Regions from separate parts of the Streptomyces sp. NPDC017676 genome, predicted to be linked through region 3. Evidence: riboswitches for the same ligand, from Rfam matches in the RefSeq annotation. Region 3 holds a riboswitch; each other region holds the start of a gene.

Region 1 (10,112 bases), on a different contig from region 3:
TTCGCCGACGTGATGTCGTCCTTCTCGCGCATCACCTGGACGCCCCGGCGCAGCCGGTCGATGGCCTCGATTTCGATCTGCCGGTCGGCCTGGAACATCTCGGTCACCGTCTGCCCGACCCGCACATGGAAGAGCCGCTGGTAGTTGGGCAGGCCGTCGAGGAGCAGGATGCGGTCGGTGAGGACCTCGGCGTGCCGCATCTCGTCGAACGACTCCGCGCGCGTGTACCGGGCGAGCTTCGTCCACCCCTTGTGGTCCTGGAGCTTGGCATGCAGGAAGTACTGGTTGATCGCGGTCAGCTCGGCGGTCAGCTGTTCGTTGAGCAGTTCGATGACCTCGGGGTCGCCTTGCATCGCTGTGGACTCCTTCCAGGTGGACCCGGCCGATAGCGCCGCATGATTGCACCGGTGAGGAAGATCGTCCAGTAAGTACGCACTTAGTAAGTTCGTCCCAAGTTGATGATAGTTGTCCGGTTCGGGAGTGGGTGGTCAGGGGCACTGCCCGAGGTCTGTCAGGATGGATACATGGGTCATCCGGTGGAGCGAGAGTCTGGGGCAGCGGCAGGTTCCGAGCTTCCGCCGGGTCAGCGGCTCCAGCGCGGCTGGCCGGTCACGCACTACGGGCCGGTCCCGAAGTTCCGGCCCGAGCGCTGGGAGTTCAGGGTCTTCGGCGCCACCGCCGACGGTGACAAGCACACCTGGGACCACGAGGAGTTCACGGCCCTGCCGTACACCACGGTGGTGGCCGATCTGCACTGCGTGACGAAGTTCAGCATGGTCGGCGCGGAGTGGGGCGGCATCCCGGCCCGCGCGATCGTGGACCTCGCCCCGCCGGCGCCGGACGTCACCCATGTGATGGTCTGGGCGGAGTACGGCTTCAGCTCGAACCTGCGCCTCGCGGACTTCCTCTCCGACCGCACGATCTTCGCCACCCACAAGGACGGTGAGCTGCTCACCGCCGAGCACGGCTTCCCGGTCCGGCTGATCGTGCCCCACCTGTACGCCTGGAAGGGGCCCAAATGGGTCCGGGGCGTGGAGTACATGACCGCCGACCGCCGCGGCTTCTGGGAGGAGCGCGGCTACCACAACATCGGCGATCCCTGGAAGGAGCAGCGCTACTCCTACCAGGAGGAGCCCGGGGACGGCCCCGAGCTCTGATCCCCGGCCCGCTCAGTGGTGGTACCGGTGCACCACCGCGTGGCCCTTGCCCCGACCGATCATCCACTTGTTGACCGGGGTGGTCACCATGAAGGCGATCACGAACGAGACCGCGAGCGAGATCCAGAACAGTGCGTCGCCCAGCGTGGCGTCCATCGCCGACGGCCAGACCAGGATCACCCCGTTGTCCATCAGCTCCATCACGACGATGGACAGGGTGTCCGCGGCCAGCGCCACCCGGAAGGCCGTACGGAAGTCGACGCCGGCCCGCAGGACCCCGCGCAGGGTGAGCGAGTAGCCGAAGACGAAGGCCAGGACGATCGCCAGCACCATGGTCGGCGGATTGCCCCAGCCGAAGGCCGTGCCGACGACCATGCCGAGCACCTCGCCGATGGCGCAGCCGGTGAGGCAGTGCAGGGTGGCCTGGACGGCCATGGCCCAGGTGGCGGGGGGCGCGTGGTGGTGTCCCCGGTGGTCCGTGTCGGCGGGCCCGTGGTGCTGTGCGTGTGCCGCGTGCGCCTCGTGCTGCATGACTACCCCCATGTCGGATGACGGCTCCTGCGCCCTGCGGGAACCATATACCCCGTGGGGGTATTCCCCAACGGTCAGTCGTCGCGCAGTTTCTTCAGCCGCTCCACGTCCGCCGCGTGTCCCTCCTTGCCGCCGGGCGTCTCGATGACCAGCGGTACGCCCTCGGTCGCGGGGTGGGTCATGAGCGCCCGGAACGCGTCCTCCCCGATGTGGCCGGCGCCGATGTTCTCGTGCCGGTCCTTGTGGGCGCCCACCACGTCCTTGGAGTCGTTGGCGTGGATCAGCTTCAGCCGGCCGGGGCCGACGGTGTCCACCAGCAGGTCCAGGGTCTGGTGCATGCCGTCCGGCCCGGTCAGGTCGTGCCCGGCGGCGAAGATGTGGCACGTGTCCAGGCACACGCCCAGCTTCGGATGCGCGTCCAGCGCCTCGAAGTACGGCCCGAAGTCCCAGGTCCGCGAGCACAGCGAGGCGCCCTGCCCGGCGGTCGACTCCAGCAGCAGGAACGGGTCGTCGTCGTGGGTCAGCTCGTCCAGCAGCGGCAGCAGACGCGCGCGCACCTGCTTCAGCGCGACCTCCCGCGTCCTCCCGCCGGTGGCGCTCCCGGTGTGCACCACGACACCCAGTGCCCCGATCTCCCGCCCGCGCCGCAGCGAGTGCCGCAGCGACTCGACCGACCGCTCCACGGTGGCCTCCGTGTGCGAGCCGAAGTTGATCAGGTACGGCGCGTGCACGTACGCCGGGACCGACTCCTCGGCACAGGCCGTGCGGAACGCCTCGTCCTGCCGCGGGTTCCCGGCGGGCGTGGCCCAGCCACGCGGATTGGCGACGAAGACCTGCACAGTCTCGGCCTTCAGGTCACGGGCGTACGACAGCCCGACGGAGTGGAGACCACCGGCCACGGGCACATGGCCGCCGACGGGGTTGCGGGGGAGGGGGGACTGAACGGGACTCACCCGTTCAGGGTGTCATGTCCGCCCCCGCGCCCGGACCGCGCTCCCCGGTGAGACCTGTCACCGGATGGTGATCGTGATCGTCGACCCCTTGGGCGCCTCGTCGCCGCCGTCCACCGACTGCTTCTTCACGGTGTCCCCGAACAGCCCGAGCAGCCCGCGGTCCTCCTTCACCTCGAACCCGGCGTCCTCCAGGGCCTGGTGGGCGTCGTCCACGCTGTCCCCGACCACGTCCGGGACCTCGATCATCTCCGGGCCCTTGGACAGTGTCAGCGTCACCGTGTCGCCCTCGGCCGCCTCGCGGCCGTCACCCGGGCTCTGCGCGGCGACCGCGCCCTCGTCGTACTCGGAGTTGATCCGCTCCCCGGCCACCTTCACCTTCAGCCCGGCGTCCGTCAGCTCCTGCTTCGCGCTCTCCAGGTCGTCACCGGTGACGTCCGGCACGTCGATCGGGCTGCCCTTGCTGACGATCAGCGCGATCGCCGAACCCGCGTGCCGCTCGGTGCCCGCCTCCGGTGTCGTACCGATCACCGAGCCCCTGGGGACGTCGTCGCTGAACTCCCGGGTGACCATGCCCGGCTCCAGGTCCTCCGCCTTCAGCCGCGCCCGCGCCTTGGCGAGTGACTGGCCCGCCACGTCCGGGACGTCCACCGTCTTCGGTCCCAGCGACACGGTCAGCGTCACGGAGTCGTGGTCCCGGATGCGCGCGCCGGGCGCCGGGTCGGTGTCGATCACTGTGCCGCGCTCGACCGTGTCGCTGTACGCGCGCTTGACCTGCCCGACGTCCAGCCCGGCCGACTTCAGCCGCTCCTTGGCCTGCGCCTCCGTCTTGGCCAGCAGCGGCGGCACCTTGGTGAACTGGCCGGAGTTGATGTACCAGACCCCGGCGCCCACACCGAACACCACCAGCACGGCCGCGATCACCGCCAGTACCGCGCGCCGGGGCCGCCCCGGGCGCCGGCGGGGCGGCAGCGGCGGGCTCTGGAACCGGGCGGTGCGGTCGATTGCGTCCCCAGGGGCGTCCGTGTCCTCGTCGACGGGCAGCGGACCGGATGGGGGTCCCCCCGCGCGAGCGAAGCCGAGCGCGGGGGAGGTGAGCGCGCGCGGGATCACGCTCGTGCGGTCCTCGGCGTTGTCGTGCTCGGCGGTCAGCGCCTGCGGCGGCAGCGCGTCCAGCTGCTCGTCGGTCAGCGACAGACGGGCCTCGCGCGCCTGGGCGAGCAGGGCCACGGCGTCGTGCGGCCGGATGTCCGGGGTGCGCGCGGTGGCCGACGCGACCAGCTCGTCCAGCGGGTACGGCAGGCCGGGCACGAGCTGCGAGGGCGGCGGCACGTCCTCGTGGAGGTGCTTGTAGAGCACCTGGGCCGGGGAGTCCCCGGAGTGCGGCTTGGCGCCCGTCAGCATCTCGTACAGGACCACACCGCACGCGTACACGTCGACGCGCGGGTCGGTGGCGCCCTGCTCGATCTGCTCCGGCGCGAGATAGGAGACGGTCCCGAGCACGGCGCCCGTCGTGCTGGTCACCGTGTCCACGGAGCGCACCAGCCCGAAGTCGGCGACCTTGACCCGGCCGTCGTCGCCTATCAGCACGTTCTCGGGCTTCATGTCGCGGTGCACGAACCCGGCCCGGTGCGCGGCACCGAGCGCGGCGAGCACCGGCTCCAGGATGTCCAGCGCGGCCCGCGGCTGCAGCGCGCCCCGCTCGCGCAGCACGTCCCGCAGGGTGCAGCCGGCGATGTACTCCATCGCCAGGTAGACGTACGACCCGTCGGTCCCCTGGTCGAAGACCTGCACCACGTTGGGGTGGTCCAGCCGGGCGACGGACTTGGCCTCCCGGATGAACCGCTCGACGAACGCGCCGTCGGCCGCGAGCGTCGGGTGCATCACCTTCAGCGCGAGCACACGGTCCAGGCGGGTGTCCAGGGCCCGGTAGACCGTGGCCATCCCGCCGGCCGCGATCCGCGCGTCGACGCGGTACCGGCCGTCGAGCACCTGCCCGACGAGGGGGTCCTGAAGGGTCGTATCCACGAGAGGCGAGTCTACGAGGGAGCACCGGCAGTTCCCGCGCCGAGACCGCTTTCCACCAGCACTGCAGCCGACCTGTGACGCACCCACGACGTCCCGGCCCGGAACCGCGGCACCGGTTCAGAACGCGGGACGCTCGGGATCCAGCACGGCCAGCCCCTCCGCGGGTGACGACGCCTCGGCGAGGTACCTGCGGGGAATCCGCCCGGCCAGCCGGGCCAGCCGGCCCCCCTCCACCGCGAGCTTCATGGCGGAGGCCATCAGCTCCGGCTCCTGGGCCCGGGTCACCGCGGAGGCGAGCATCACCCCCGCGCACCCCAGCTCCATCGCCAGTGCCGCGTCCGACGCCGTACCGGCGCCCGCGTCCAGGATCACCGGCACACGCGCGTGCTCCACGATGAGCTGGAAGTTGTGCGGGTTGCGGATGCCCAGCCCGGACCCGATCGGCGACCCGAGCGGCATCACCGCGGCGCACCCGACGTCCTGGAGCTTGCGCGCGAGCACCGGATCGTCGTTCGTGTACGGCAGCACCGTGAACCCGTCGTCCACCAGCGTCTCAGCCGCCTCCAGCAGCTCCACCGGGTCCGGCAGCAGCGTCCGCTCGTCGGCGATGACCTCCAGCTTCACCAGGTCCGTGCCCAGTGCCTCCCGGGCCAGCCGGGCGGTCAGCACGGCCTCGCCCGCGGTGAAACAGCCGGCAGTGTTCGGCAGCACCCGGATGCCGAGCTTCTCCAGCACCGACAGCACCGAGCCGTGCACGGAGGGGTCCACCCGGCGCATCGCGACCGTGGTCAGTTCCGTACCGGAGGCGACCAGTGCCCGCTCCAGCACGTCCAGGCTGGGCGCCCCGCCCGTGCCCATGATCAGCCGGGAGGAGAAGGTCAGGTCACTGAGGACCAGGGGATCGTCGGCCATGGCTCAGCCTCCCTGCACGGCGGTGAGCACTTCGACCCGGTCACCGTCGGCGAGCGCGGTCGTCGCCCACTGCGCGCGTGGGACGACGGTCTCGTTGACGGCGGCGGCCACCCCGCGCGGGGCGGCGGTGAGGGTCCGGACGAGGGTGTCGAGGACGGTCCCCGGGGCGATCTCCCGACGCTCCCCGTTGACGGAAATCATGACCTGGCTGTTCATGCGGGCTGCTCCAGCTCCTCCATCGTCTCCACGCGCGCGGCGTCTTCCCCGGACGCGGTGCCGAAGCGCCGCGGCGTGAACGGACGCGCCTCCTCCGGAAGCTCACCGGTGACCAGCGCGTGCGCCAGCACGTCCCCGGTGACCGGTGTGAGCAGCACCCCGTTGCGGTAGTGCCCGGTGGCCAGCAGCAGCCCGGCCAGCCCGGACGGGCCGAGCAGCGGCGCGTTGTCCGGGGAGCCGGGGCGCAGCCCGGCCCGGGTCTCGGTCAGCGGCAGCTCGGTGATGCCGGGCACCAGCTCGTGCGCGTCGCGCAGCAGCTCGTACACGCCCCCCGCGGTGACCGTCGTGTCCCAGCCCAGCTCCTCGCTGGTGGCGCCGACGACCAGCTCGCCGTTCTCCCGGGGCACCAGGTACACCTGGCTGCCCCGCACCACGGCCCGCACGGTCCGGCTCAGGAACGGCGCGTACCGCGGGGGCACGGTCAGCCGCAGCACCTGCCCCTTCACCGGCCGCACCGGAGGCAGCAGCTCGTCCGGCACGCCCGCGAGGCGCCCGCTCAGACTGCCGGCCGCGAGCACCACCCGGTCCGCGCGCAGCGCCGTGCCGTCCGCCGTGGTGACCCCGGTGGCCCGGTCCCGTACCACGTCCAGCCGCTGCGCCCACGCCCGGTGGAACACCACACCGGTCCGCTCGCACGCGGCCACCAGGGCCGCCGCCAGCCGGCGCGGGTCGATCTGGTGGTCGCCGTCGACCCGCAGCCCGCCCCGCACCCCCGGCGCCAGCATCGGCTCCAGGCGCCGGCACTCCCGCCCCGACAGCCACTCCGAGGCGAGGCCCGAGCGCCGCTGGAGCGCGTGCAGCTCGCGCAGGTGGGCACGGTCGTCGGCGTCCAGGGCGATGGCGAGGGTGCCGCAGCGGCGGTAGCCGAGGTCATGGCCGGTCAGTTCGCTCAGCTCGGCCGCGAACGCCGGGTAGCGGCGGGCCGACTCCAGGTTCAGGGCGAGCAGGGTCTCCTCGCCGTAGTGCAGTTCGGTGACCGCGGCCAGCATCCCGGCCGCGACCCGCGCGGCCCCGCCGCCGGGTTCGGGGTCCACCACGGCCGTGGCGAGCCCGCGCTGCGCCGCGCGCCAGGCCGTGACCAGGCCGATGATCCCGCCCCCGATGACGAGGACGTCGGACGTACGTGACGACATGGGCGTCCAGCCCCTCCCTTCGCCGGCATGACCCGGATCAGGTTCGTACGGTCGGAGGCCGCCAGCCTCCCTCTCAGCCCGGTGCGTCCGGGCTCCCGCGAGTGCTTGTACGGTGGCAACCCTAGCCCGCCGCCCTCCTCACCCGTAAGGGAGCCTCGTTCCATGGCCCGATCGCTCGACGGACTGATCCTCGCCCCCGTGGCGGACCAAGCCCCAGGTCAGGTGGGTACCCGCACACGGTTCGCGTACCACGAGAAGGACGGCGAGATCTGGGCCGAGTACACGGGCGGTGACGTCGTGCGCGGCCATCTGGTCGGCACCCGGGAGGGCGACCGGCTGGACTTCCGGTACGTGCAGCTCAAGACCGACGGGACGACCTCGTCGGGGCACTGCGTGTCCACGGTCGTCGAGCTGCCCGACGGGCGGGTGCGCCTGGACGAGACCTGGGAGTGGGAGTCCCAGGCCGGCTCCGGCACGAGCGTGGTGGAGCAGGTCACCGAGCCCGCGCCCTGACTGACGGATCGTCAGCGTCGATTGTCTATGGTGATCGGGTGAGCGAGCAGACAGCGCAAGAGGGCACGGCGGCGGCGCGACGCGTGGTCGTCGTCGGCGCGGGCATGGCCGGGGTGCAGACCGCGGTCGCCCTGCGGGAGCAGGGTTTCCGGGGCGACGTGACCATCATCGGCGCCGAGCCGCACCAGCCGTACGACCGGCCGCCGCTGTCGAAGGCGGTGCTGCTCGGCAAGGCCGAGGACTCCGCCTTCGAGGTGGACTTCGAGTCCCTCGCGGTCGAGCTGCGGCTCGGCTGTGAGGTGTACGGCGTACGCCCCGCCGACCACGAGCTGGACACCGAGACGGGCCCGGTGCCGTACGACGTCCTCGTCCTCGCCACCGGCGCAGAACCGGTCCGGCTGCCCGGCACCGAGGGCGTGCCCGGCGTGCATCTGCTGCGCACCCTGGACGACGCCGAACGGCTGCGCCCCGTGCTCGCCCGGCAGCACGACATCGTGGTCGTGGGCGCCGGCTGGATCGGCGCCGAGTTCGCCACCGCCGCCCGCGAGGCCGGCTGCGCGGTGACCGTGGTGGAGGCCGCCGACCATCCGCTCGCCGGCGCGCTGCCCGCCGAGGTCGCCGCGCCCATGGCCGCCTGGTACGCCGAGGCGGGCGCGGAACTGCTCACCCACGCGCGCGTGGAGCGCGTCGAGCCCGGCGAGGTGGTGCTCGCCGACGGCACCCGGCTGCCCGCGGGCGCCGTCGTCGTCGGCATCGGCGCCCGACCCGCCACCGGCTGGCTGGCCGGCTCCGGCATCGAGCTGGGCGCGCACGGCGAGGTCCTCACCGACGACCGCCTGAGCACCTCCGTGCCCGGTGTGTACGCCGTCGGCGACTGCGCCTCCTTCCCGTCGGCGCGCTACGGCGAGCGGCTCCTCGTCCACCACTGGGACAACGCCCTCCAGGGGCCCCGCACGGTCGCCGCGAACATCCTCGGCGAGACCCCGGCGGTCTACGACCCGGTGCCGTACTTCTGGTCCGAGCAGTTCGGCCGCTTCGTCCAGTACGCCGGTCACCACGCCGGGGCCGACCGCCTGGTCCGGCGCGGAGACCCGGCGGGCCCGTCCTGGACGGTCTGCTGGCTCCGCGAGGACCGCCTGGTGGCCCTGCTGGCCGTCGGCCGCCCCCGCGACCTGGCCCAGGGCCGCCGTCTGATCGAGGCGGGCCGGCGGATGGACCCCGAGGCACTGACCGACCCGGCGCGGCCCCTGAAGAACGCCACGGCCGACTAGACTCTGTCGTCCGGATCAGGCCGGCTACGAGGAGCGGTGCCACCGAGCCCACCCTCCCGCCTGGACCTGCCTGACTTCCGACTGTCAGTGGGGGATGGCAGGCTAGGAAACGTGACCGAGATTGACGCAAAGATCGATGCTCTCGTCCCCGCCTGGCTCACCCTGCCCGACATCGCCGACATGCTCGGTGTCGAGGTGACGCGTGTCCGGCAGCTGGTCAAGGAGGGCCAGCTCATCGCCGTACGCCGGGGTGAGAACAGGGCGCTGCACGTCCCCGCCGCCTTCATCGACGGGGACAAGGTCGTCAAGGGCCTGTCCGGGACCCTGACGCTCCTGCGGGACGACGGCTTCACGGTCGAAGAGATGATCGAGTGGCTCTTCACCCCCGACCCGACCCTGCCCGGCACCCCCGCGCAGGCCCTGAGCGAGAATCGCGGCACGGAGGTGAAGCGCCGCGCCCAGGCGCTCGCCGTCTGAGCCGATCCGCAGCGGGCAGGTGGCGTGCGGGCCGGACGCCCGTACGCCACCGCGCACCACCGCCAGGGACACCGACCACAGGGGGGACCCACGCATGTCCGACACCGCCCGCTTCGCGCTCGCCGACGCCCGCCTGTACCTCTGCACGGACGCCCGCAAGCGCCAGGGCGACCTGCCCGAGTTCCTGGACGCGGTCCTGGCCGGCGGTGTCGACGTCGTGCAGCTGCGGGACAAGGGCATGGAGGCCGCCGAGGAGCTGGAGCACCTGGAGGTCCTCGCCGACGCGTGCGCCCGGCACGGCAAGCTGCTCGCGGTCAACGACCGGGCCGACGTCGCCCATGCCGCCCGCGCCGATGTGCTCCACCTCGGCCAGGGCGATCTCCCGGTCCCCGCGGCCCGGGCGATACTCGGCGACCGGGTGCTGATCGGCCGCTCCACGCACGCCGAGGCGGAGGCCGCCGCTGCCGCCGTCCAGGAGGGCGTGGACTACTTCTGCACCGGTCCCTGCTGGCCCACCCCGACCAAGCCCGGCCGCCACGCCCCCGGACTGGACCTGGTCCGCTACGCGGCGGGCCTCGGCACCGACCGCCCCTGGTTCGCCATCGGCGGCATCGACCTCGGCAACCTGGACCAGGTGCTGGACGCCGGTGCCCGCCGGGTGGTCGTGGTCCGCGCGATCACCGAGGCGGACGATCCGGGCGCGGCGGCGACGGAGTTCGCGAAGCGGCTGCGGGACGCCCGCTAGAGCCGTTCTGTCCATCTGCTGGACAGGAGAGCGGCAATTCGGGCAAATTCCCGGCATCCGGTTGGGGGACCGCCCACCCCTGGCTAACCTGCCGGTATGGCCCTCGGAACCGCATCCAC
Region 2 (10,112 bases), on a different contig from region 3:
TACGAGGCCTATCCGGCGCACGACCCGTGCGCGGGCGCCGTCGCCGCGGACCGGCTGCTCGCCCGCCCCGACCGGCCCGACGCGGTCTACGGGCTGTTCGACCCCAACGGCACCGACCTGCTCGCCGCCGCCCGCCGCTACGGCCTACGCGTCCCCGACGACCTGCTGCTGGTGTGCTGCAGCGAGTCCACCGTGTACGCCAGCACCGAGCCGCCCATCACCACCCTGTCCCTGAAGCCGCGCCGCATCGGCACCGCCGTCGTCCAGCTCCTCATCGACGCCATCGAGGGCGTCGAGTCGGACCAGCCGGTCGAGCAGGTGATACCGACCGAGCTGATCGTGCGCACCTCCTCCCAGCGGCGGTCCCCGCGCACGACGGTCAGCCCGCCACGGACACCGGACGACAAGTAGCACCGCCCGCCGCACCGACCCGCGCGGGTCCCGGCCGGTGCGGCACAGGGGGACCCGTCGGCACGCCGCGGGCGGGGACGGACCCGGTGGACCGAGGGCCCGACCGGTCGACAGCCGGTCGAACATCTGCCCAAACGGGGCGAAAGCCGCGGTGAACTGGAGTCTTGTTCCGATTCACCACCCCTGGGTCATCACACGGCGCGACGCGCGTTCCTATGATGGGCCCACGACACCGCGGACCGCTGCGACCAGGCAGTCCGAAGCGGTGCAGATGCGGCGCGATGGTGGAGGGGTCTGATGACTCAGGGGGCCGGTCAGGGACCCGAGGCGGAGCGGACGGCGACGCTGCGCGACTTCCGGGTACCCGCGTACGTCCACGAGACCGGTCCGTACGTCCAGCACGTCCACCCCGGCGACGTCGTGCCGCCCGCCGACGAGGCGTACCCCGACGGCTACACCCCCACCCAGCGCGACCTGCCCGTCATCAACCGCGGCGACACCCTCCAGGTCCCCGTCGAGCCCGTACCGGCCGCCCCGGCCCCGCAGCCCGCGACCGGGCCCGGTCCGCTCTATGTCGTCGGTGACGTCCACGGCTACCTGGACGAGCTGGTGGCGGCCCTGCAGGAGCAGGGCCTGATCGACGCCTCGGGCCAGTGGTGCGCCGGCACCGCCCGGCTGTGGTTCCTCGGCGACTTCACCGACCGCGGCCCGGACGGCATCGGCGTCATCGACCTGGTCATGCGGCTGTCCGCCGAGGCCGCGGCGGCCGGCGGCTACTGCAAGGCCCTCATGGGCAACCACGAACTGCTGCTCCTCGGGGCCAAACGGTTCGGCGACACGCCCGTCAACTCCGGCGCGGGCACCGCCACCTTCCAGGCGGCGTGGCTGCTCAACGGCGGCCAGAAGACCGACATGGACCGCCTCCAGGACCACCACCTGCAGTGGATGGCCCGCCTCGACGCCGTCGAGGAGGTCGACGGCTATCTGCTCCTCCACTCCGACACCACCGCCTACCTCGACTACGGCGACTCCATCGAGGCGGTCAACGACACCGTCCGCGAGGCTCTGACCCGCAACGATGCCGACGAGGTCTGGGACCTGTTCCGCAAGTTCACCAAGCGCTTCTCCTTCCGCGACGACGGCGGCGCCGACGCCGTACGCTCCCTCCTCGATACGTACGGCGGCACCCGGGTCGTTCACGGGCACAGCCCCATTCCGTACCTCCTCGGCCAGGTCGGCTCGGAGGACGGCGAGGAGAGCACCGGACCGATCGTCGAGGGACCGCACGTCTACGCCGACGGACTCGCCATCGCCATGGACGGCGGAGTGACCATGGCCGGAAAACTGCTGGTCCAGCAACTGCCCCTGAGCAGCTGACCGTTCGTCGGGCAGGCATCCCCCAGCCGCGTACGCGCAGGCCGGACCGCAATTTCCGGCAATCCCCTGTCACCGCGCGCCGTCACGGCTCTACCATCGGCTTATCCGTAGCAGGCTCCCCTCCGTTTCTGCCCGACGGCTCGCCGGCGTGCGAGCCCCAAGCCCTACGGAGCATCGGGGGATGCACATGAACAGCGTTCCGCAGCACCTGCAGAGCGAGGACCGCCAGGAATTCGAGCGGCTCCTCGATGAGGCGCTGCGCTCCGCACCGCACCGACCGGAACTGGCCGCTGTCGGACAGCGGCTCAACTCCGAACAACTGCGCACCATGGCACTCAACGCCTCCGCCCTGATCACGGCGGCCGCGGCGGCCGAGTACCAGCACTACGTCAAGCTGCGCGACGAACTGCGTCACCCGGCGCTGTCCGGCCCGCCGGCCGTCGCCAACCCCGACGACGCGGGCCCGGGTTCGACCGCCACGGGCCTCGCCACCACCCTCGGTGAAGCCGCCGAGAACACCGGCGCGGGCGCCATCGCGGTCATCGCCGTCCTGGCTCCCGTCCTTTCCGGGACCGCTGCGGTGATCTTCCTGCTCGTCGGCTACATCCTGAAGATGCTCGACCCCGGCCAGACCTTCGCCCGGACCATGCTCACCGCCGGCTGGGTGTTCGGTGCCATCACCGCGGCAACGGTCCTGGTCGCCGCGGTCGGACTGCTGCTCACCGCTCTGCGCAACAGCACATCGGCGGACGACCGGGCGCGGGACGCGGCCCACGAGGAGCTGGCCCGGGCCAAGGAGGCGTGGCGGGACGCCCTGCTGGAGCGCGGCATCGTGCCCTTCCTCCGGGAGGCACTCGCCGAGCCCGGCACGACCGCCGGGCACCCCTCGACCCCACCGGCACCGACCGGCCGCATACCCCGCCTCGGTTACGACCGTCCCGGCTTCAGCAGCCCCGACGACGGCACCGCGACCGGCCGCCCGAGCTACACCAGCCCCGACTACACGAGCCCGGACTTCGGCGGCCCGGACCACCGGCCCGAGTGATCCGACCGGCTCTCCTCGGCCTCGGCGCGGCTGCCACCGTGCTCACGCCGGATGTCCTGCGACATCTTCATGCAGGACTGCGTCCCTGAAAGGCTCAGTAGGCTCAACAGGTTCGATTCAGAGGATGCCGGCTTGACCGGCGGCGGTCAGCCAAGCTGGGAACTCGGACAGGAGTCGGTCGTACAGTTCCGGGTCGGAGACCTTACTGATGTCGTCAACGGCGAAGAAGCCGACGTTGTCGACCCGTCGGCCCGGTATCGTGCTGAAGCGCTCCAGCACACCGTAGTTGGCCCGTCCCATCCCCACGAACTGCCAGAAGATCGGTTCCTCGACGGCTTCACGAAGCTCCCGCTCAATCTCCGCGTTGCGATAGACGCCTCCGTCGGAGAAGAACAGCACGAGCGTGGGGACGGTGGCTGGGTGAACGCGAACGAACTGACGAACTTGAGCGATGGCTTTCTGTTCCTCGTTCTGGATACCGACCGTCCGCATGTCCACCTGACCGGCTTGCAGTCCCTTCCTGGGTTTCCTGCTCCGGCGGAAGAGGCTCAGCTCACCTACCCGGACGTGGAGCCGGAGCCATTCGGGGAGGTCCCCCAGGTGTAGATCGGGCAGTCGGGCGGCGTGCGAGGCGAACGTCCAGGCCTGCATCTCACCGTCGTCGTCCAACTGCGCCGCGACCGCGGCCATGCGTTCCACCACGTCGGCCACGACGCCCTTCGAGTACAGGAAGGACATGGAACCGGAAGCATCGAGTACCAGGACGACTCGCGCCGTGACACCGGCGGCACCGTGCTTCTCCAGGCTGACCGCCACCTGCTCCTTGCGCAGGGACAGCCTCTTGCGCATGTCCACGGGGAGCTGTTCCTCGCCCTTGCTGAGGCGCGAGGCGACTGTCGGCGCGGACGGGGCAGGCGGTTCCGGCGCAGGCGCCGGCGGCAGACGGGGTACGACCGTGGCCGGGGGGTCGTCATCAACGGTGATCCCGAAGTCGGTGGCGAGCCCGGCAAGCCCGGAAGCGTATCCCTGCCCGACCGCACGGAACTTCCACCGGCCGCCCCGCAGATAGAGCTCGCCGCCGATGAACGCCGTCTCCGTCGTGGCCTCCATGTCGAATCGGGCCAGTTCCTCCTGCGTGCCTGCATCGAGCAGTCTCAGCGTCATTCCCGATATCTGCCCGAACGTCCCGTCATCGGTGGACGCACACAGCACAACCCTTTCGACTTCCGGTTCCACCGCACGCAGGTCCACCTCGACCGTGTCCGTCGTGACACCAGAACCCCGCTGCTTCCCCACGTGCCTTACGGAGCCTGACGCATGCTGCGGCTGGTTGTAGAAGACGAAGTCACCGTCGCTGCGAACCCGTCCGGCACCGGTGAGCAGCAGCGCCGAGGCATCGACGTCCGGCGCTCCGGGTGTCTCGGACCAAGCAAGCTCAGCGCGCACTGCCCGAGAACCGATCGGAAGGTTGGCGCCCTTGCTCATCGATCTCGCTGTCATGCGGCAAGTCTGGAGCCGGCATGGTTGAGACACCACCTCCACGTCGCAGGGAGCGATGATCCGGCCGCCGAACCACCGCTCCCCGCTCTGTCAGTCGGTCAACGGCAGGTACACCCGGTTGCCGCCGGCGGCGAACTCCTTCGACTTCTGGAGCATCCCCTCGGCGATCTCCTCAGGTGACGCCCCCTCAGCCGCCGCACCACCGAACCGCTGTGTGATGCTCTGGCTGATCTTCATGCTGCAGAACTTCGGGCCGCACATGGAGCAGAAGTGCGCCGTCTTGGCGGGCTCGGCCGGCAGGGTCTCGTCGTGGAACTCCCGTGCCGTGTCCGGGTCCAGCGCGAGGTTGAACTGGTCCTCCCACCGGAACTCGAAGCGGGCGTCGGACAGTGCGTCGTCCCACTCCTGAGCCCCGGGATGCCCCTTGGCGAGGTCCGCCGCGTGTGCGGCGATCTTGTAGGTGATGACGCCGGTCTTGACGTCGTCCCGGTTGGGCAGGCCGAGGTGCTCCTTGGGCGTGACGTAGCAGAGCATCGCCGTGCCCCACCAGGCGATCATCGCGGCACCGATGCCGGAGGTGATGTGGTCGTACGCGGGCGCGACGTCCGTGGTCAGCGGGCCGAGCGTATAGAACGGGGCTTCATCGCAGATCTCCTGCTGAAGGTCGATGTTCTCCTTGATCTTGTGCATCGGGACGTGGCCCGGGCCCTCGATCATGGTCTGTACGTGGAAACGCTTGGCGATCCGGTTGAGTTCCCCGAGCGTCCTCAGCTCCGCGAACTGCGCCTCGTCGTTGGCGTCCGCGATGGACCCCGGCCGCAGGCCGTCACCCAGCGAGTAGGTGACGTCGTAGGCGGCGAGGATCTCGCACAGCTCCTCGAAGTTCTCGTACAGGAACGATTCCTTGTGGTGCGCCAGACACCACGCGGCCATGATCGAGCCGCCGCGCGAGACGATGCCGGTCTTGCGGTTGGCGGTGAGCGGGACGTACGGCAGCCGGACGCCGGCGTGGACCGTCATGTAGTCCACGCCCTGCTCGGCCTGTTCGATGACGGTGTCCTTGTAGATCTCCCAGGTCAGTTCCTCGGCCCTGCCGTCGACCTTCTCCAGGGCCTGGTAGAGCGGCACGGTGCCGATGGGGACGGGGGAGTTGCGCAGGACCCACTCGCGGGTGGTGTGGATGTTGCGGCCGGTGGACAGGTCCATGACCGTGTCGGCACCCCACCGGGTCGCCCAGGTCATCTTCTCGACCTCCTCCTCGATGGAGGACGTCACCGCGGAGTTGCCGATGTTGGCGTTCACCTTCACCAGGAACCGCTTGCCGATGATCATCGGCTCGATCTCCGGGTGGTTGACGTTGGCCGGCAGCACGGCCCGGCCCGCCGCGATCTCCTCGCGGACCACCTCGGGAGAAACGTTCTCCCGGAGGGCCACGAACTCCATCTCCGGCGTGATCTCGCCGCGGCGGGCGTACGCGAGCTGTGTCACCGCCTGGCCGCTACGGCCCCGCCGCGGCTGGCGCGGGCGTCCGGGGAAGACCGCGTCCAGGTTCCGCAGCCCGCCGCGCGGCGAGGTGTGCTTGATCCCGTCGTCCTCGGGACGGACCGGACGGCCCGCGTACTCCTCGGTGTCGCCACGGGCGATGATCCAGTTCTCCCGCAGCGGCGGCAGGCCACGGCGGACGTCTGTGTCGACGAGTGGATCGGTGTACGGGCCTGACGTGTCGTACAGCGTGACCGACTGCCCGTTGGTGAGATGCACCTGACGGACCGGCACGCGCAGATCGGGGCGCGAGCCCTCGACATACGCCTTGTGCCAGCCGATGGACTTCCCGGCCTCCGGGGACTTCTCGTCCTGGACGGAGGCAGGCGTGCGTGCGTCCTTGTTGGCCATGAGACCTACTCCCTACGCCGGCATTACCCGGTAACAGGTTCGGCGGTCGACGCAGCGGTTTCCGTCTGTCGACGTCTCTTGTGGAACACCCCTTGTTCCACGTGAAACATCGCGTATACGGAGGTCAGCGCCCTCTCAGCCCGGTGCTCCGAGCTCCCGCGTGTGCAAAGGTGCCTCCACGCTAGCGTCATGTGTGGCGCGGTGAACAGTGGGCCCCCGCCCGTTCTTGCAATGATCGGGCGGTGACCAGGATGGAGCAGTACCCCTACCAGCCGCCCGAGCCGCCCCGCCAAGACGGCCCGGAAGAAAGCGACGGACACGGCCACGGTCCACGCGGCCACGGTCACCCGCACGGCGGCAGCCACGCGCACGGCGACAGCCACTCGTACGGCGACACCCCATCGCACGGCCACAGCCACTCGCACGGTCACAGCCACAACCACGGCCCGGCTGCCCCCGTCTCCCAGCACCTGCGCAAGGTCATCGCGGCGATCCTGGTCCCCTTCACCGCGGCGGTCCTGGTCGGCCTCGTGGTGCTCTGGCCCGGGCATGCCCCCTCCCACAAGCGCACCGGCGTCGGCTTCGACCGGCAGACCCAGCAGGCCACGGTCACCCGGGTCGTCGAGGTCAGCTGCACGTCGGTGAACGCGGCCGGCGGCACTCCGGCCGGCGACGCCTCCACCGCCGAGGGCACGTCGGCGGAGGCGGGGCCCAACGGAACCTGCAAGAAGGCCACCATCCGGGTCGACACCGGCAAGGACGAGGGCCGTACCTTCACCGAGATCGTGCAGCCGGACCAGTCGCGGCAACTGCACCAGGGCGAGAAGGTCGTGGTCGCCTACGAGCCCTCGGCCCCCAAGGACCTGCAGTACTCGGTGACCGATGTGAACCGCAAGTTCCCCATGGCACTGCTCGCGGGGATCTTCGCGGTGGCCGTCGTGGTGGTGGGCCGGCTGCGCGGGGTCATGGCGCTGGTCGCACTGGCCGTGAGTTTCCTCGTGCTGACGCTGTTCATCCTGCCGGCGATCCTGGAGGGGGCGAACCCGCTGCTGGTCGCCGTGGTGGGGTCGAGCGCCATCATGCTGATCGCCCTGTACATGTGCCACGGTCTGTCGGCGCGTACGTCGGTGGCCGTGCTCGGCACGCTCATCTCGCTCTGCCTGATCGGCGTGCTCGGCTCACTGTTCATCGGCTGGGCGGCGCTGACCGGCAACACGGACGACAACACCGGCCTGATCCACGGCCTGTATCCGTCGATCGACATGAGCGGTCTGCTGCTGGCAGGCGTCATCATCGGTTCGCTCGGCGTCCTGGACGACGTGACGGTGACGCAGACCTCGGCCGTCTGGGAGCTGCACGAGGCCAACCCGTCGATGGGCTGGCGGGGGCTGTACCGGGCGGGCATCCGGATCGGCCGCGACCACATCGCGTCCGTGGTCAACACCCTCGTGCTCGCCTACGCCGGTGCCGCACTGCCGCTGCTGCTGCTGTTCTCGATCGCGCAGAGCAGCGTCGGCACCGTGGCCAACAGCGAGCTGGTGGCCGAGGAGATCGTGCGCACGCTGGTGGGCTCGATCGGTCTGGTCGCCTCGGTCCCGGTCACCACCGCGCTGGCCGCGCTCGTCGTGTCGGCCGACCGGACCGGGCCCGGGGCCACGGCGCTCGCCGGGGCGCAGCCCGCACCGGCACGCGGTGGCCGGGGCCGACGCCGGAAGCGATGACGTAGGGAGGGCTGACGCCGGGAGCGGTCAGCAGCGAGGAGGGCGGAGCGCTCACCCGGCGCCGGCCGTGGCCGTCGTCGAAATCCGGGGGGAGGCCCTTCCGGCGCCGGGAGGAGGCACCGGAGGGGTGAGCACCGCGGCGGGGTGGCCCCGCTGGAACGTGCCCGCCGCAGAAGCGTTCCTGCACAGTCCCGCGCGGGCACGGCGGATCGCCCGTCACCCTTGCCGCAACGCTTCAGCCGGCGCTCTGTTCCTCGGCCAGGATGCGGTCCAGGGCCTCGTCGAGATGAGCGTCGAAATCGGCGAGTGCACCCTCCTGACCGAGCGGAACGAGTTTGTCCGTACGGTCGAGGAAGGCCACGAGCGGTGGCGCCGACGAGCGGAACAGGGCCTGGTCGCCGCCGACCTGGAGCCGGATCAGCACCTCACCCAGCACCTCGGAATCGACGGGGGCGATGTGCACGTCGCCCTCCCCGCACGGGCGGCCGACCCCGTCGATCAGCAGTTCCCGCCCGAAGGCCCAGGTGACCGGAGCATCACCGGGGAGATGGAAGGTGAGGCGTACGGCATACGGATCACAGGTCTCGTAGCGCAACTCCACCGGGATGCGGAAGGAGAGCTCCTCCGACACGAGAAAGCTCATCATGACTTCTGCCTGTACGGACTCGCGCATTGCCTATCCCGTCATATGACATCGACTGGCCGGGATTGATCCCTCTGACCGTGGTCAAATCTTGCTGAAAGTACACGAGAGATCACAAGGAGTGAGTTTTCAGATACTGATAGAGAGAGTGAGCGATCCGAGATGTCGACCGATCTCGGCCTGCAGCCGCTGTGCGGCGGGCATGAGCCGGTCGGCCTGGTGGACGGGCAGCGAGATGGCCATGGTGGCCGCGGTGGTGCCGACCGTGATCGGGACCGCCGCGCAGACGGTGCCGACCGCGTACTCCTGGCGCTCCACCACCGGTTCCATGCGCCGCATCCGGACCAGCCGCCGCAGCAGAGCGTCGTTGTCCCGCACCGTGTATGGCGTGATGGGCCGCACCGGATACCGGGCGAGGTGGTCGCGTCGCGCCTCCTCGTCCAGCTGGGAGAGCAGGCACTGCCCGATCGCGTGCGCATGGCCGGTCTCACGGAAGTCCGCCCACTCCTCCACCGCGGGCGCCTGACGGGAGGCGGAGACGCACATGACCTCGATCTCACCGTCCCGGTACATCGCGTAGTACACCGGCACTCCGATGGAATCGCGCCAGTGCGCGAGCGTGTCCGCCACCGTGCTGCGACGTTTCTGCTGCGCTCCACTGCGGCCCAGTCGCTCCGCCGCGTCACCGAGGAAGAACAGCCCCTTCTCGCGGCGCAGATAGCCCTCGTGGACCAGGGTGCGCAGCAGGTGGTACGCCGTGGGCAGCGCGAGGCCGGTCTCACGGGCGAGTTGTTTGGCGGGGGCGCCGTACGCGTGCGTGGCGACGGTCTCCAGCAGACGCATGGCGCGCTGTACGGACCCGATGAGCGTGGCGGTGGGCGTGGGGGCGGCCACTGGTCCCGGTCGGCCGGCGGAGGGCGGTGCACCGGAGCGGTCCCCGGCACGCGGGGGCCCGGGGATGTCCCCTGCCTGGGGCTGGCCCGGCACGGCCAGGGGCAGCGGTCGCTGGACGGGGGCCGCGCAGGAGCGCGGTGGGGCGGGGGGTGCGTGGGGTTCTGCCGGTGCGGTGTCAACCGTGGCCAAGAGTCACTCCCGGAGCGCGAGGGGCAGCCCGTGCGAGGAAGAGCACGGAGGGGGGTCTGCGCCGCCCACGGGGCCGGACCCCGTGGGGAGTTCCGGACTTTAACCGCCCGCCACCGCTCGCCGGCGGCTCCCGGGGGAAACTTCCCTCCCCCGAGGGAACCGGCCCTCCGTCACGGGTGACCGGCTCCCGGGCACCTCACCAGTCGCTGCGCGACGAGGAGTTCCCCATGAACTTGCGGACGATGTAGATCAGTCCGCCGACCAGGGCGACGAAGACCAGCGCCTTGAAGAGCAGGCCGATCACGAACCCGACCACCGTCGCTATCAGGCCGCCGAACACGACCAGGGCGATGACCGGCACCGCGACCCACTTCACCCACCACGGCAGCCCCGCGAAGATCTCTCGCATCGCCCTCGTCCTTTGCGTTCTCGTGCGTTG
Region 3 (10,112 bases):
CAAGGGCGTCATCGTCGTCACCGACACCGACGCGTCCGCCAAGGACGCCACCGTCAGCGTCTTCCTCAAGGGCGTCGGCGGTGTCGAGACCAAGGTCGGCGAGCAGCCGGTCAAGGGGTCCAAGGAAGGCGTCCGGATCACCTTCTCCGAGGACTGGAAGCCGAGCGCCACCTACCGGATCCACGTCAAGGCGGGCACCCTCGTCGACGAGGACATCCAGCCGGACCTGGTGACCCCGTCCACCGCCTGCACGACCGAGAGCGAGACCCCGAAGCCGACGGCCAGCGCGACCCCGTCGCCGTCACCGTCGTCGTCGCCGGGCAAGTCCGCCCCGGCCCAGCCGGCGACCCCGGCCCCGTCGGCCTCCGGGTCGAGCTCCGCCCCGGCCGGCACCGCCGAGAACGCGCCGTCCCCGGCGGCCGGTGAGTCCAACCTCGCCGAGACCGGTGCGAACTCCAACACCGGTCTGATAGCCGGCGTCGCGGCGCTGCTGGTCGTCGTCGGCGGTGGCGCCGTCTGGTTCGGCATGCGCCGCCGTGGGGCGAGCCGCAACGGCTGACCTCACCGCCGTACCGCGCCGGCCCGTCCCCTGTGCCCAGGGGGCGGGCCGGGGCGCGTCAGCCGAAGGTGGTCCGCTCCAGCCAGAACGCCAGCACCTCGCGCTCGCCGAGCACCTCCAGGCCGGGCGTGTCCAGCGGCAGCCCGCAGCCGGAGTTCAGCATCCCGGCCCACGCCCACACCCCGGTGTCGAAGCCGGCCTCGTGTCCTCCAGCGAACAGTCGGGGCAGGTCGGCACGGTGGCGGACAGGTCGACACACCAGGCCACCACGGCTCTCAACCGCTCGACCCGCTGGGCGATCTCGTCGCGGTAGCGGTCATGCGTGAGCAAAGGCATGGCCTCAGCCCAAGGGCGTGATGATCAGTCGAGCACGACGGTTTCGGCCACGTCGAACTCCACGCCGACCGAGGCGCCGGGCTCCGGCGCGTCCCGGAGCGGGCAGGCCGCCTCCAGTCGGGGGCCGTCCGCCGGCTGGAGGTGGACGGCCACATGGGTGCCCTTGAAGGTGCGGGCGGTCACCGTGCACGCCAGGCCCTGGTCGGCGGGCCCGAGCCGGACGCCGGCCGGGCGGACGAGGACCGTACGGTGGCCCTGCGCGGAGCCGTCCGGCACCGGCAGCTTGCCCCACGGGCTGTCGGCGACCGTACCGGCGACGGTCGCCGGGACCACGTTCTCGAAGCCGAGGAAGCGGGCCACGAACGCGTCGGCGGGCCGCTGCCACACATCGAGCGGCGTCCCGGACTGGGCGATGCGCCCGTCCCGCATCACCACCACCCGGTCGGCCAGCGCGAACGCCTCTCCCTGGTCGTGGGTCACGGCCAGCACGGTCGTCCCCAACCGGCCGAACAGCTCCCGCAGTTCGACCACCAGCCGTTCCCGCAGCGAGCGGTCCAGCTGGCCCAGCGGCTCGTCCAGCATCAGCAGCCGGGGCCGGGGCGCGAGCGCCCGCGCGAGGGCCACGCGCTGCTGCTCGCCGCCGGACAGCGAGGCCACCGCCCGCCGGGCGGCGCCGGGCAGCCCGACCAGCTCCAGCAACTGGCCCACCTCGGCGTCCCGTTCCCCCTTGGCGACGCCGTGCATACGCAGACCGAACGCCACGTTCGCGCCGACGTCCCGCTGCGGGAACAACTGGTGGTCCTGGAACATCAGTCCGACGCCCCGCTGGTGCGCGGGTACACCCGTCTGGTTCCGGCCGTCGAGCAGGATCCGTCCACCGGACAGTGGCTGGAGCCCGGCCACGGCCCGCAGCAGCGTCGACTTCCCGCTGCCGCTGGGCCCGAGGACGCACACCACCTCGTGCTCGGCGACTTCGAGGCCGACGGCGTCGAGCACGGCCCGCCCGCCGAAGCGCACGGTCGCGGCCTCCAGGCTCAGCAGCATCTAGAACTCCCCCGTCCGGTCGGTCCGCAGCCGCTCCAGGACGAGCAGCGCGGCGGCGCACACCACCATGAGAATCGTCGAGAGGGCCATCGCCTGGCCGTAGTTGAGGTCGCCGGGACGGCTGAGCAGCCTGGCGACCGCGACCGGGAGCGTCGGGTTGTCGGGCCGGGCGATGAACACGGTGGCCCCGAACTCGCCGAGCGACACGGCGAACGCGAAGCCGGCCGCGACCAGCAACGCCCGCCGTACCAGCGGCAGATCCACCTCCCGCCACACCCGCCAGGGCGAGGCGCCCAGCACGGCCGCCGCCTCCCTGAGCCGGACGTCCACCGCGCGCAGCACGGGCAGCATGGTCCGTACGACGAACGGGGCACCGACCAGCGCCTGGGCGAGCGGCACCAGGATCCAGGACTGGCGCAGGTCCAGCGGCGGCTTGTCGAGCGCGATCAGGAAGCCGAAGCCGACGGTCACGGCGGAGACGCCGAGCGGCAGCATCAACAGCGCGTCGAAGCCCCGCACCAGCCGTCCCGCGTCCCGCCGGGACAGCGCGGTGGCGGCGAGCCCACCGATCACCACGGCGATGGCGGTGGCCGCGACCGCGTACTGGAGCGAGGTCCACACCGCGTGCACGGGCGCCACCAGGAACGTACCGCCGTCCGTGTGGGTCAGCGCCCGGTAGTAGCCGAGGCCGGGCGCGTCCAGGGAACGGCGGACGAGGACGGCGAGCGGCAGGACCAGCAGCAGCGCCACGACGGCGAGGACCGAGGCGAGCAGGGCCCACTGTCCTGCGCCGCGCGGACGCCGGGCCGTCACCTTCGGGTCCACGAGCCGCAGCGCGGTCTCCCGGCGCCGTACCGTCCAGGCGTGCACGGCGAGGACCGCGCCGACCGCCGCGAACTGGACCAGGGTGAGGACGGCGGCCGTGGACAGGTCGAAGACCTCCGAGGTCTGCCGGTAGATCTCCACTTCGAGGGTGGAGAAGGTGGGGCCGCCGAGGATCTGCACCACACCGAAGGAGGTGAAGGTGAACAGGAACACCATCAGGGCGGCGGCGGCCACGGCGGGCGCGAGCGCGGGGAGGGTGACCTTTCGCCAGGCCGTCAGCGGGGAGGCGCCCAGCATCCGGGCGGCCTCCTCCTGCCGGGGGTCGAGCTGCGCCCACAGCCCGCCCACGGTCCGCACGACGACCGCGAAGTTGAAGAAGACATGGGCCAGCAGGATCGCCCACACCGTGGTGTCCAGCCGTACCCCCCACAGCTCGTCCAGCAGCCCGCCCCGGCCGACCAGCGCCAGGAAGGCACTGCCCGCGACGACGGTCGGCAGCACGAACGGGACGGTGACGACGGCCCGCAGAAGTTGCTTGCCCGGGAAGTCGAGGCGGGCGAAGACGTAGCCGGCGGGCAGGGCGAGCAGCAGGGTGAGCGCGGTGGAGGCGAGCGCCTGCCAGGTGGTGAACCACAGCACGTGCCGGATGTCCGGCTGGGCGACGACGTCCACGATCCGCCCGAGGTGCCAGGCGCCGTCCGCCTTCAGCCCGCGCGCGACGATCGCGGCCACGGGCCAGGCGAAGAACAGCGCGAAGAACGCGACGGGCAGGGCCATGAGGCCGAGCCGAGCCGCGTTCCCGCGCCTGTCCCTCACTCGGGCGGTCACTTCAGTACGAGTGACGTCCACGACTTGACCCACTGGTCGCGGTTGGCGGCGATCTTGTCCGGGGCCATGGTCTCGGGATCCTTGGCGGCCGGCCCGTACTTGGTGAAGTCGGCGGGGACGGCGGCCCCTTGCACGACCGGGTAGACGAACATGTTCAGCGGCATGTCCTGCTGGAACTCCTTGGTGAGCAGGAAGTCGAGGAACGCCTTGCCGCCCTTGGTGTTCTTCGCGTTGCTCAGCAGCCCGGCGTACTCGGTCTGCCGGAAGCAGGTCCCGTACGACACCCCGGTCGGGGCGGTGCCGGGCCGCTTCTTGGCGTAGATCACCTCGGCGGGCGGGGAGGAGGCGTACGACACCACGAGCGGCCGGTCGCCGCCCGCCTTCCTGCCTTCGGAGGAGCCGGAGAACTCCTGGTAGTAGGCCTGCTCCCAGCCGTCGACGACCTTGACGCCGTTGTCCTTCAGCTTCTTCCAGTAGCCCTGCCAGCCCCCGTCGCCGAACTGTGCGGCGCTGCCGAGCAGGAAGCCGAGGCCCGGCGAGGAGGTGGCCGCGTTCTCGGTGACGAGCAGGTTCTTGTACCGGGGCTCGGCGAGGTCGGCGAAGGACTGCGGCGGCGTCAGCTTGTGCGCGCTGAACCAGGCCTTGTCGTAGTTGACGCAGATGTCGCCGGTGTCGACGGGCGTGACGCGGTGCTTGTCCTGGTCGACGCGGAACTCGGGCCGGACCGTGTCGTAGCCCTTGGCCTGGTACGGCTGGAAGAGCCCGTTGTCCAGGGCCCGGGACAGCAGGGTGTTGTCGACGCCGAAGAAGACATCGCCCTGCGGGTTGTCCTTGGTCAGGACCGCCTTGTTGACGGCCTGCCCGGCGTCCCCGTCCTTGAGGACCCTGACCTTGTACCCGGACTGCTTCTCGAAGTCCTTCAGCACGTTCTTGGAGACGGCCCACGAGTCGTGGCTGACGAGGGTCACCGTCTTGGAGTCCGCGGACGACCCGCTCCCGCCGGAACCGCACGCGGACAGGCCGATCAGGCCCAGCCCGACCGCCACGGCCACGAAGGTCTTGTTGTGCACTGGATGTCCTCCTGGGGTTGGCCAGGAAGAGACGCGGCCCCGCCCGGGCTCCGCTGGGGAGACCCGGGCAGGGCGCAACAGCTTGAGTGATGACCGAACTCCCTACCCAGAATGACCTGGGCGAGGTTCAGAGGGTCTGCGGCCCGGTGCCGCACTCTCAGCGCTGTGGCGCTCCCCTGTCGGAATATGAAGATATGTGGACGGGGTCAGATTACCGCTCGGTGGCCGCGAGCTGACCGCAGGCCCCGTCGATCTCCTGTCCACGGGTGTCCCGGACGGTGACGGGCACGCCGTGCGCGGCGATGGCCTCCACGAACGCCTTCTCGTCCTCCGGCCGCGACGCGGTCCACTTCGACCCCGGCGTCGGGTTCAGCGGGATGAGGTTGACGTGCACGGGCTTGCCCTTCAGCAGCCGCCCGAGCCTGTCCCCCCGCCACGCCTGGTCGTTGATGTCGCGGATGAGCGCGTACTCGATGGACAGCCGGCGCCCGGACTTCTCCGTGTACTCGAACCCGGCGTCCAGCACCTCGCGCACCTTCCACCGCGTGTTCACGGGGACGAGGGTGTCGCGCAGCTCGTCGTCGGGGGCGTGCAGGGAGATCGCGAGCCGGCACTTGAAGCCCTCGTCGGCGAACCGGTGGATGGCCGGCACGAGCCCGACGGTGGAGACGGTGATCCCGCGCTGCGAGAGGCCCAGCCCGTCCGGGGCCGGGTCGGTGAGCGCCCGGATGGCGCCGACGACCCGCTTGTAGTTGGCGAGGGGCTCGCCCATCCCCATGAAGACGATGTTGGACAGCCGCGCGGGCCCACCGGGCACCTCGCCGTCCCGCAGCGCCCGCATGCCGTCCACGATCTGGTGGACGATCTCCGCGGTGGACAGGTTCCGGTCCAGCCCCGCCTGCCCGGTCGCGCAGAACGGACAGTTCATACCGCACCCGGCCTGCGAGCTGATGCACATCGTGACCCGGTCCGGGTACCGCATCAACACGGACTCGACCAGCGTCCCGTCGAACAGCCGCCACAGCGTCTTGCGCGTGGTCCCCTGGTCGGTGGACAGATGCCGCACGACGGTCATCAGCTCCGGGAACAGCGCTTCCTGGAGCTTTGCGCGGGAACCGGCGGGGATGTCGGTCCACTGCTCCGGGTCGTGCGCGTACCGCGCGAAGTAGTGCTGCGAGAGCTGCTTGGCACGGAACGGCTTCTCACCGATCCCGGCCACCGCGTCCTTGCGCTCGGCGGGCGTGAGGTCGGCGAGATGCCGCGGCGGCTTCTTGGCTCCGCGCGGCGCGACGAAAGTGAGTTCTCCGGGCTTGGGCATGGTGGTTCCAGTGTCGCAGATCCGAACGGGTGGCCCGGCGCGTGCGTGAGGCGGTCGTTCCTAGTCGTCGTCGGTGTCCCCGCTGCCGCCCCGGCTCCGGCTCTTCTGGGCGCTGCTCACCAGTTCGCCCGCGCCGCGTGTGAGGGCCGCGACGATCCGGACCCAGCGTGGGCCGCCGCGCTCCGCCCACACCACGCACACGCAGCCGCCGATGACGAGCGCCAGGACGCCGAGCAGTAGAAAGATCATGTTCCCCCCTGTGTTCCTGCGTACCTTGCCATGCGACGGGTCACCACGTCACGGGCAGAATCCTCGGTCCGCGGATCAGGCCCCGCCGTTGGAACTCCACCTCCTCGGGCGGCACGGCCAGGCGGATGCCGGGGAAGCGGGTGAGTACGGCGCCGATCATGACCTCGGCCTCCATGCGGGCCATGACGGCGGCCAGGCAGTGGTGCGGGCCGTGCCCGAAGGCCACATGGGCGAGGTTGTCGCGGTCGAAGTCCAGGGCGCCGGGGTCGGGGAAGACCTCGGGGTCGCGGTTGGCGGCGAGGTAGGCGTTGTAGACGACGTCACCGGCCCGGATCAGCCGGCCGCCGACCTCCACGTCCTGAGTGGCGACACGGGGGATGCCGACGCCGTTGCGGTGCGGGACGTAGCGGAACAGCTCCTCCACGGCCCGGGGCAGCAGCTCCGGCTCGCGGCGCAGCCGGTCCAGGTGGCCGGGGTGGGTGAGCAGCGCGTACATCATCGAACCGCTGTTGTTGCGGACCGCGTGGCCGCCGCTGACCTGGACGGCGATGGCGAGGGAGACCGCCTCCTCGTCGGTGATCTCGCCGGCCGCGGTGGCCCGCGCCAGCACGCCGGCCAGGTCGTCGCGGGGGTCCTCTCGGCGCCTGCGGAGCAGTTCGGTGATCAGGGCCCGGGTGGTCCGGGCCGCCTCCTTTGCCCGCTCCTCCGACCCGGCGCCCGCGGACAGCAGGGCCTCGCCCGTCGCGGCCCAGCGGTGCCAGTCCCTCTCCGCCACGCCGAGGAAGTCGCGGAGCACGGCGATCGGGAAGGGGCCGTGCAGGTGCTCCATGAGGTCGGCCGGGGCGCCGGCGCGCTCCATCCCGTCGAGCAGGCCGGCGGCCCTGCGCTCCGCGAGCGGTCGCAGCCGCCGCATGCTCCGCCCGGTGAACGCGCGGGCGACGACCCGGCGCAGCCGGGTGTGCCGGGGCGGATCGATGTACTGCAGGCCCGCCGTCTGCGAGGCCACCGGCACCGGGCGCATCGTGGTGACGGCACGGCCGACGACCCGTTCCCGGGAGAAACGCGGGTCCGAGGTGACGAACCGGACGTCCTCGTACCGCGTGACCAGCCAGGCGCACCCCTCGCCGTACGGCAACCTGATCCGCGCGACCGGCTCCTCACGCGACAACACGTCCAGCAACGGATCGGGGGCGAGCGCGGGCAGGTCGTCGACGGGCCAGAACCGGACGGGCGGGGGTGGCGGGGTGGAAGCGGGACCGGGGCCGGGGCCGGGGGCAGCGGAGGCGGGCACCGGGTCGGCCGACAGGGGCGTCGGGTCGAGGGGCATCGGCTCACTCCCTGCTGCGTCGCCGGGCGGCGGTGGAACGGTCGCCCTCTGAGGGAGTCTGCCGCGCACCGGCACCGCCCGCCGACTCCTGCTGCGGCATCCGGGTACGGCGGAGTGGAACGGGTACGACGACGGCCCCCGCCCTGATTCAGGACGGGGGCCGGAAAGCCGTAGCGCTCACGAGGACCGCTCACGTGGAGCCGACGAAGATCACCATCAGCAGCCACACCACCGGCGCCGTGGGCAGCAGCGAGTCGAGCCGGTCCATGATGCCGCCGTGCCCGGGAAGCAGGGTGCCCATGTCCTTGATGCCCAGGTCCCGCTTGATCATGGATTCGCCGAGGTCGCCCAGCGTGGCGCTGGCCGCGACGGCGAGGCCCAGCAGCAGGCCCTGCCACCAGCTGCCGTCGTCGATCAGGAACTGCATGCACAGCGCGCCGGCGACCATCGCGAACAGCACCGCGCCCAGCAGCCCCTCGCGGGTCTTGCCGGGGCTGATGCGCGGCGCGAGCTTGTGCTTGCCGAAGCGCCAGCCGACCGCGTAGGCGCCGGTGTCGCTGACGACCGTGAGGAGCAGGAAGGTGAGCACCCGCCAGGGGCCGTCGTCGGCGGTGAGCATCATCGCGACGAACGTGGCCAGGAACGGCACGTAGAACGCGGCGAAGAGGCCGGCCGTGACGTCCCTGAGGTAGTTCTCCGGCGGCTCCGTCATCCGCCAGACCAGCGCGGCCAGCGCCGTCAGCGCCATGGCGACCCACGCGCCCTCGGCCCCCCGCACATACCCGGCGACGACCATCGCCGCGCCGCCGACCGCGAGCGGCACCAGCGGCGCCTTGATGCCCTTGCGTTCCTGGAGCCTGCTGGTCAGCTCCCACAGGCCGACGACGACGGCGACCGCGATCACGCCGACGAACACGGCCTTGACGATGAACAGGGACGCGACGATCACCACACCCAGCCCGACGCCGACGCCTATGGCCGCGCTCAGGTCACGGCCCGCGCTCTTCTTCTGCGGCGCTGGCGCCGGCTGCGGGACGTCGGGCATGGGCTCCGGGTTCTGGGTCTCGGCCGGGAGTTCCCGGGCCTGGAACGTCTCGTCTCGGAACAGGGGGCCGCTCAGCCGAGCGGCCCCCCGGTCGTCGTCCTGGTCTCCTCCGCCGTACGCGGGGGCGTCGGGCACAACGGGCATGGGGCGGGTCTGCTGCGCCTCAGGCGCATCGTATGCGGGACCCGCCGGGCCGGCCCCCGGGACAGGCTGGGCGGGCCCACCTGCGGTGGGTCCCCAGTACCCGGCCTGGCCCGCCGATGGCGGCGCCCCCCAGGAAGAGTCGCTCATCAGACTTCGAGCAGCTCCGCTTCCTTGTGCTTGAGGAGCTCGTCCACCTGGGCGACGTACTTCGCCGTGGTGTCGTCGAGCTCCTTCTCCGCACGACGGCCCTCGTCCTCGCCGACCTCGCCGTCCTTGATCAGCTTGTCGATGGCGTCCTTGGCCTTGCGGCGCACCGAGCGGATCGAGACCTTGGCGTCCTCGCCCTTGCCCTTGGCCACCTTGATGTACTCGCGGCGGCGCTCCTCGGTCAGCTCGGGGAACACCACCCGGATGATGTTGCCGTCGTTGCTGGGGTTGACGCCCAGGTCGGAGTCGCGGATGGCCTGCTCGATGTTGCGCAGAGCGCTCTTGTCGAACGGGGTCACGACCGCCATGCGCGGCTCCGGCACGGAGAACGAGGCCAGCTGGTTGATCGGCGTCGGGGCACCGTAGTAGTCGGCCACGATCTTGTTGAACATCGCCGGGTGCGCACGGCCGGTGCGGATCGCGGCGAAGTCCTCCTTGGCGACCACGACGGCCTTCTCCATCTTCTCCTCGGCTTCGAGGAGGGTCTCTTCGATCACCACTTGCTCCTGCGTGTCTTGAGTAAGGCCCGGCTGCGGTTCCTGAACTCGGTCGGCGGCCGGCTGCGTCGCGTCTTCTTCCTGCACGGTTCCCGACCGGCAGGACATTGTCCATCCCCCGGCCGGGGTCCGGCCCCCTCACGGGGCCGCACATCACCGGCCGGGTTGATCCGGGGTCAGTCCCGGCTGCCCTGGTCACCCACCAGCGTGCCGATCTTCTCACCCTTGACGGCACGGGCGATATTGCCCTCCGCGAGAAGCTCGAAGACGAGGATCGGGAGCTTGTTGTCGCGGCACAGCGTGATGGCGGTGGCGTCGGCGACCTTGAGGTCCCGGGTGATGACCTCGCCGTAGCCGAGGGCGTCGAACTTGACGGCGTCGGGGTTGGTCTTGGGGTCGGAGTCGTAGACCCCGTCCACGCCGTTCTTGCCCATGAGCAGCGCCTCGGCGTCGATCTCCAGGGCCCGCTGGGCGGCGGTGGTGTCGGTGGAGAAGTAGGGCATGCCCATACCGGCGCCGAAGATGACCACGCGGCCCTTCTCCAGGTGGCGCACGGCGCGCAGCGGGATGTACGGCTCGGCGACCTGGCCCATGGTGATGGCGGTCTGCACGCGGGACTGGATGCCCTCCTTCTCCAGGAAGTCCTGGAGGGCGAGGCAGTTC

What was found. Region 3 has a riboswitch for thiamine pyrophosphate ahead of ACH4LD_RS28900 (thiamine ABC transporter substrate binding subunit). Riboswitches for the same ligand answer to the same signal wherever they lie in the genome.
Region 1: another riboswitch for thiamine pyrophosphate. It lies ahead of thiO (glycine oxidase ThiO); the one in region 3 lies ahead of ACH4LD_RS28900 (thiamine ABC transporter substrate binding subunit).
Region 2: another riboswitch for thiamine pyrophosphate. It lies ahead of thiC (phosphomethylpyrimidine synthase ThiC); the one in region 3 lies ahead of ACH4LD_RS28900 (thiamine ABC transporter substrate binding subunit).

What each region holds. Positions count from the first base shown of each region.
Region 1 covers NZ_JBIRJA010000007.1:38,760-48,871, forward strand. The annotation lists gene bfr (bacterioferritin) at 1-353, opposite strand, end outside; gene ACH4LD_RS16480 (sulfite oxidase-like oxidoreductase) at 525-1,157, shown strand; gene ACH4LD_RS16485 (DUF4396 domain-containing protein) at 1,170-1,688, opposite strand; gene ACH4LD_RS16490 (deoxyribonuclease IV) at 1,763-2,641, opposite strand; gene pknB (Stk1 family PASTA domain-containing Ser/Thr kinase) at 2,699-4,666, opposite strand; gene ACH4LD_RS16500 (thiazole synthase) at 4,784-5,578, opposite strand; gene thiS (sulfur carrier protein ThiS) at 5,582-5,794, opposite strand; gene thiO (glycine oxidase ThiO) at 5,791-6,987, opposite strand; TPP riboswitch at 6,985-7,096, opposite strand; gene ACH4LD_RS16515 (hypothetical protein) at 7,150-7,500, shown strand; gene ACH4LD_RS16520 (FAD-dependent oxidoreductase) at 7,539-8,771, shown strand; gene ACH4LD_RS16525 (Rv2175c family DNA-binding protein) at 8,883-9,248, shown strand; gene thiE (thiamine phosphate synthase) at 9,343-9,993, shown strand; gene metF (methylenetetrahydrofolate reductase [NAD(P)H]) at 10,090-10,112, shown strand, end outside.
Region 2 covers NZ_JBIRJA010000009.1:247,395-257,506, reverse strand. The annotation lists gene ACH4LD_RS21575 (LacI family DNA-binding transcriptional regulator) at 1-411, shown strand, start outside; gene ACH4LD_RS21570 (metallophosphoesterase) at 709-1,788, shown strand; gene ACH4LD_RS21565 (hypothetical protein) at 1,970-2,833, shown strand; gene ACH4LD_RS21560 (VWA domain-containing protein) at 2,951-4,333, opposite strand; gene thiC (phosphomethylpyrimidine synthase ThiC) at 4,424-6,226, opposite strand; TPP riboswitch at 6,219-6,396, opposite strand; gene ACH4LD_RS21550 (YibE/F family protein) at 6,478-7,947, shown strand; gene ACH4LD_RS21545 (SsgA family sporulation/cell division regulator) at 8,183-8,620, opposite strand; gene ACH4LD_RS21540 (IclR family transcriptional regulator) at 8,720-9,433, opposite strand; gene ACH4LD_RS21535 (DUF5326 family protein) at 9,870-10,082, opposite strand.
Region 3 covers NZ_JBIRJA010000014.1:132,473-142,584, reverse strand. The annotation lists gene ACH4LD_RS28920 (LAETG motif-containing sortase-dependent surface protein) at 1-559, shown strand, start outside; gene ACH4LD_RS28915 (hypothetical protein) at 618-818, opposite strand; gene ACH4LD_RS28910 (ABC transporter ATP-binding protein) at 920-1,939, opposite strand; gene ACH4LD_RS28905 (ABC transporter permease) at 1,940-3,541, opposite strand; gene ACH4LD_RS28900 (thiamine ABC transporter substrate binding subunit) at 3,589-4,662, opposite strand; TPP riboswitch at 4,744-4,850, opposite strand; gene rlmN (23S rRNA (adenine(2503)-C(2))-methyltransferase RlmN) at 4,874-5,980, opposite strand; gene ACH4LD_RS28890 (hypothetical protein) at 6,041-6,229, opposite strand; gene ACH4LD_RS28885 (cytochrome P450) at 6,270-7,556, opposite strand; gene ACH4LD_RS28880 (phosphatidate cytidylyltransferase) at 7,747-8,892, opposite strand; gene frr (ribosome recycling factor) at 8,892-9,449, opposite strand; gene pyrH (UMP kinase) at 9,626-10,112, opposite strand, start outside.